Regions from separate parts of the Macrococcus sp. GL_134 genome, predicted to be linked through region 2. Evidence: predicted binding sites of a transcription regulator. Region 2 holds the regulator's gene; the other holds the start of a gene.
The links. Region 2 encodes NrdR, which represses ribonucleotide reductase genes. Its sites were predicted from a motif close to AACACNATATATNGTGTT; they were not measured.

Region 1 (3,218 bases), 880 kb from region 2:
AGACTAGTGAACTCAGGGCAGTTAAATTTAACGAAATAATCGCGTCCTGGATGCTTGTTGTCAAATGATTCTAATATCCCGGGATTATAATGATATTCGTAAGTATTATTCTGATTGCCGAGCAATGTGATATCCTGTAATTCTTCGTTTGTTCTTCCTGTCATCATGACTCTCCTTTAGTTTTGGCTTTTTGAAACATATAGTAACTAGCACTGAAAATAACAATATAACCGATATAGCTGAATATGTCAGGATATTCCTGAAAGATAATAAGACTAATAATCGCGCTGAAGAGTACAGTGGCATAGAAAAAGATAGAAATATCTTTAGCCGGGGCAAACTGGTAAGCAATTGTAATACCGAACTGTCCTACTGTAGCAAATACGCCGGATAACAATAAATAGATAAGCTGAGTCGTTGTCATCGGCTCATAGTTGAAGATGACAAACGGCAGTAAGACAACGGTAGAGAAGAACGAAAAATAGAACACCGTTGTATAGAACTTCTCTCTTGGCCCAAGCACTCTAAGGGTCGTATAGGCAAATGCTGCAAATAACGCACCAAGAATACCAATCAGTGCAACTGAAATATCGCTTGAGAAGCTTGGCTTAATGATAAAGATCGTTCCGAAAAATGCAATCATAATGGCGATTACCTGATATTTCTCTACACGTTCTTTTAGGAATATGGCACATAAGATAATCGTAAAAAACGGGCTGAGCTTATTGAGCATATCAGCATCACTTAATACCATCCGGTCTATTGTATAGTAATTGAGCAGTACACCGACCAGGCCAAATGTACTGCGTGCCATCAATAGCGGCTGATTCTTCAAATGACCGAATAATGGTTCGTTATACTTGATAACAAAATATAACGGAATCACCATACCGACTAGATTACGGAACAAGGACTTCTGCATGACCGGAAGATCACCCGATATTTTAACAAACATGCCCATCAGACTGAAACCAAGTGAAGCGATAACCAGCCATAGAATGCCCTTCTGCTGATTATTCATAATGTAAGCTCCTTTTTTAAGTGCAATTAAAAAAAATTTACCTCTTATTCTACCATATATTTATAGGTCGATGACAAAATAGAACGGCTTAAAAATATAACCTTTCTGAATAAAAAACTTTTCTTTAGTCACAAAAATTTTATCAATTTTTAAAACGTACGAGTGGCAAAGGGTTCGCCGATTTTAAAGAAAGTCAAGGTTAATATTTTATTTTTTTTAGGTTACTATGGATTGAAAGAGGGAACAAACGTGCTATAATAATTCGTATATCTTGTGCCCATTTTTAATGTGTAACACTATATATAGTGTTACACACTGAAAAAAGGGGTAACAGCACTGTATACATAACGGAGTGATGATTATGAAGATTATTTATTACTCATTAACAGGAAATATTGCAAGATTTCTTAGCAGAGCAGGTATCGACGCAATACCGCTTGCTGAAGTTCATGAACTACATGACCCGTTTATTTTAGTGACAGGTACATTTGGATTCGGCGAAGTCCCTAAGCCGGTTGCTGATTTTTTAACACTTCATCATACCTTCTTAAGAGGTGTAGCAGTGAGCGGCAACAAAAATTTCGGTCAGAACTTTGGTAAGGCAGGAGATACTATATCAGCACAGTACAATGTGCCTCTCCTCATGAAATTTGAACTGCATGGCAATGCACATGACTCAAGATTATTCATAGAAAAGGTGGCGGAGTTAGATGAAAATACTAGACGAGAAAAAATACAATCATATTGAACTGAACAATCAGGTGACGAAGCGTCGTGAGGATGGCTTCTTCGATCTTGAGAAAGACCAGGAAGCGCTCAGTGTCTATCTAGAAGAAATAAATGATAAAACTATCCATTTTGATTCCCCGCTTGAACGACTGCATTATCTGGTAGACAACAATTTTTACTATAATCTGTTCGAACAGTATTCAGAAGAAGATGTTCTAGAGATCATCAATTATACTGAAACGCTGCCTTTTACTTTTGCAAGCTACATGTCAGCAAGCAAGTTCTTCAAGGACTATGCCATGAAGACAAATGACAAAAAACAATATCTGGAAGATTATAAACAGCATGTCATCATCGTCAGCCTGTATTTAGCTAAAGGAGACACAGTTCAAGCGAAAGAACTAGTGAATGCGATGGTAGAGCAGCGCTACCAGCCTGCAACACCGACGTTCTTAAATGCTGGACGCGCTCGTAGAGGAGAGCTTGTTTCATGTTTCCTGCTTGAAGTAGATGACAGCTTGAATTCCATCAACTATATTGATTCAACTGCTAAGCAGCTCTCTAAAATCGGTGGCGGTGTAGCTATCAACTTATCCAAGTTACGTGCCCGCGGAGAAGCTATTAAAGGCATTAAAGGCGTTGCAAAAGGTGTGCTTCCAGTTGCCAAGGCATTGGAGGGTGGTTTCGGTTATGCTGACCAGCTTGGACAACGTCCTGGTGCCGGTGCGGTCTATTTAAATATTTTCCACTATGATGTCCTTGAATTTTTAGACACAAAAAAGGTAAATGCTGATGAAGATTTACGTCTATCAACAATTTCCACTGGTCTGATTGTACCGTCAAAATTCTTTGAACTGGCACGTGATGGCAAAGACTTCTTCATGTTCGCGCCGCATACTGTCGAGCAGGAATATGGTCAGACACTTGATGATATCAATCTTGATGAAATGTATGATCAACTCGTTGAAAATCCAAATATCATCAAAAAATCAAAAGATGCACGTGAAATGTTAAATACAATCGCTCAGACACAGCTGCAATCAGGGTATCCTTATTTAATGTTCAAAGACAATGCTAATAAAGTGCATGCAAACAGCAATATCGGTCAGATCAAAATGAGTAACTTGTGTACAGAGATCTTCCAGCTGCAGGAAACATCAGTGATTAATGATTACGGAACAGATGACGATATTAAGCGTGATATTTCATGTAACTTAGGATCGCTGAATATCGTGAACGTCATGGAATCCAAAAAAGTGAAAGAATCTGTTCATATCGGGATGGACGCACTGACAACGGTGAGTGATGAAGCGGATATTAAAAATGCACCTGGTGTTGCTAAGGCGAACCGCGAACTGCATTCAGTAGGTCTGGGAGTAATGAATCTTCACGGGTTCCTTGCTAAGAATAAGATTGCCTATGAATCCGATGAAGCGAAAGACTTTGCGAATGCATTCTTCATGATGAT
Region 2 (3,218 bases):
TGGAAGGATGATAAAGACGATGAAACATATATATAACAATGGCACAAATGACAGTACGTTATTACTGCTTCATGGTACAGGTGGCAATGAATATGATTTGCTGCCGATCGGTTCATTGATTGATTCAGACGCCAATGTCCTGAGTGTCAGAGGGAAAGTCAGTGAAAATGGTATGCCTAGATTTTTCAAAAGACTTGCTGAAGGAGTATTTGATGAACAAGATTTAATATATCGTACGAAAGAATTGAATACATTTATTGATGACACTGCAGCGGACAATGGCTTCAACCGAGATCATGTGGTGGCAGTCGGATATTCAAACGGCGCCAATATCGCTGCAAGTCTCCTTTATCACGACAATAAGTCACTTAAGCATGCTATTTTATTTCACCCGATGGTTCCCCTCCGCAACGTTGAACTGCCGGACTTAACTGGGACTCATGTCTTTATCGGTGCGGGTACTAACGACCCAATCTGTACACCGGAACAAACAGAAGAACTGGCAGAAACATTACGTCATGCCGGTGCAGAAGTAGAATTATTCTGGCATCAACAAGGGCATTCGTTGACACCGGATGAAGTGCAGCATGCTGCAAAGTGGTATCATCAATTATAATAAAAAAAGGAAATGGTTTATGCCATTTCCTTTTTTTATGGATTTTCAGCCGGTTCATGCCGGAGTTTAAGCGGTAGATGACTCAACGTATCAACAACAGTCTTCGCCATGATGTCGTAGCCATAGACGTGTGGATGGAGACCGTCAACAGCAAGGTCCGGATTGAGATAATCAATACCATCATCCGTTAATGTCATAGCTGAATAATAGTCGATGTATGGAATGCTTCTGTCATAAGCAAACTGTCTTAACTCATCATTGATGCGTCGAATCGTCTCTGCCCGCAATTCGAATGACTTCAGATGCTTCCGGTTGGTGGACGTCACTGAAGTGATGGCAATCGGAATGTGATGTGCTGCTGCAGCGGTGACGATGTCCTTGATGTCATCAGTCACTTGCAGAACTAGCCGGTCACTTGTTTCCTGACTCAGCGACTGATCGAGATCTTTTGTGTTATTGACCCCCGCAGATAAAATGATAAAGTCAGGATTCAGCTGCAGCGCATCGGCGTAAAATCGCTTTTTTATATACATGGTGCGGTCGTTTGAAATGCCGCGGTTGATCAATCTGCTGCCGTCAGTCAACTCAAAGTAACTGTCTAAGTCCCAGTAGGCGGTAATGGAATCACCGATGAACAGAATACCGACCGGGTCATTATGGTAGAGCAGCGTTTCATTTCTCCGATTAAATTTATCCCGTTCCTTGTTGACAGGATTGCCTTCTTCAAATTTTTCTAGAGCTAACATATCAGGTCTCATAGATCTTCCTCCTCCTGTGAGTTATACCCTTTCAATAACGGTTTTTAACTCTTCTTGAATCATGTATAATAAGATGATAACTATGAGTGAGGTGAATGTCTTGAGATGTCCAAAATGCAGTTATAATCAATCGAAAGTAGTGGATTCCAGACATGCAGATGATCTGACAGCGATTAGAAGGCGTCGTGAATGCGAACAGTGCGGGGCGCGGTTCACAACATTTGAACGCATTGAACTGGCACCGCTGATCGTCGTCAAGAAAGACGGAACAAGGCAGGCCTTCAACCGCGACAAAGTACTCGGCGGGCTGGTCAGAGCGAGTGAAAAGCGCCCCGTTGCTTTTGATGACCTTGAAAAAATTACGAATGAAATCGAATTTCAACTACGTGAAAACGGCAAGAATGAAGTCTCTTCTGTAGATGTCGGTGAACTGGTCATGGATGAACTGATGAAGCTCGACCAAGTGTCCTATGTCCGCTTCGCCTCTGTCTACAAAGAATTCAAAGACATTGATCAACTGCTGAGCACGATGCAGGGGATATTAAATGATAAAGACAAGAAGTAGGTGTTGATGTGCATTATTTTTCTGGGTTAAGACCCGCTGACTCTTTTATCGTCCATACAAACTATGTACAGTCACCGCTGTCAGAAGAAGTGTTGAAGCGGCTGTATATCCCATTGATCGGACTTGAAAGTATTGCGGTCTATCAGTATTTAACTCAATTTATCGATGGGCAGCAAGTCTCTGACCCACAGACCCATTATTTAATTTTGAATGAACTGAAGATGAATTTAAGTCATTTTGAGCAGCTGCGTGAACGGCTGGAAGGTATCGGGTTAATGAAGACCTTTTTGAAGACAGGAGAAGAGCAGTGTTTCGTCTATAAGCTGATCAGTCCAGTGATGCCTCATCAATTTTTCAATGATCCGATGCTGTCTGTGTTCTTATTCCAGGTTGTCGGCAAAGAGCGGTTTAATCAGCTTAAAAAACAATTCTGTACGGAGACGATCGATTTGTCAGATTACCGCGATGTCTCAAAAAATTATATGGATGTCTTCGGGACACCGAAAGAGCCGGATGCCGCCATTTTTAAAGATAATCATCATATCATTAAAACCAAGGATTCATTAGGGATTCCAGTCCATCAGCAGACATTTGATTTCGACCTGCTGGAGATGCTGCTCAATCAAAACTTGATTACGCGTGAACAGCTGCCGAAAGAGACCCGTGACTTGATCACTCAGCTGTCTGTACTCTATGATATTGCGCCTACTGAAATGCGGAGAATCATCCTGCAGTCACTCAGTGCAGATCAGACCATTTCGCACGAAGAGCTGCGCAAAAATGCCCGTGATTTCTATCAGATGGAACATCAAGGGAATCTGCCGGCATTGACTGAAGCGCGGAAGCAGGAAGATCATGAAGATCAGACGCAGCTGTCATGGTATGACATGATGGATACTACAAGTCCGGTAGAGATGCTTGCATCGATCAGCAAATCAGAACCGACGACGCGCCAGAAACAATTGATTGAATCAATCATTGAACGTGAAAAACTGCCGTTCGGTGTAATCAACATACTGCTGCAGTACGTGATGTTCACTAATGATATGAAGCTGCCGCAGCGCTATATCGAAGAAATTGCATCCAACTGGAAGAAGTTACAACTGCAATCCAGCAAACAAGCCTATGATTACGTGAAGAAAATTCAGAAACAGCAGGCTGAACGTAAATCGGAACAGAAAACTGCGAAGATACGGACGCGCCCGTCTTATGAGAAGACCCCTGTCTGGGTGACGCAGATGAAAGAAGGGGTTCAAGTTGATGTCCAAAATGATACTGA

Region 1: the regulator NrdR is predicted to act here: its motif matches at 1,314-1,331, upstream of nrdI (class Ib ribonucleoside-diphosphate reductase assembly flavoprotein NrdI).

What each region holds. Positions count from the first base shown of each region.
Region 1 is NZ_CM174409.1:496,108-499,325, forward strand. Features, by position in the region: gene queF (preQ(1) synthase) at 1-164, opposite strand, end outside; gene AC3IPL_RS02655 (DMT family transporter) at 164-1,021, opposite strand; gene nrdI (class Ib ribonucleoside-diphosphate reductase assembly flavoprotein NrdI) at 1,383-1,769, shown strand; gene nrdE (class 1b ribonucleoside-diphosphate reductase subunit alpha) at 1,732-3,218, shown strand, end outside.
Region 2 is NZ_CM174409.1:1,376,853-1,380,070, reverse strand. Features, by position in the region: gene AC3IPL_RS07130 (alpha/beta hydrolase) at 20-616, shown strand; gene AC3IPL_RS07125 (SGNH/GDSL hydrolase family protein) at 652-1,374, opposite strand; gene nrdR (transcriptional regulator NrdR) at 1,475-1,939, shown strand; gene dnaB (replicative helicase loading/DNA remodeling protein DnaB) at 1,948-3,218, shown strand, end outside.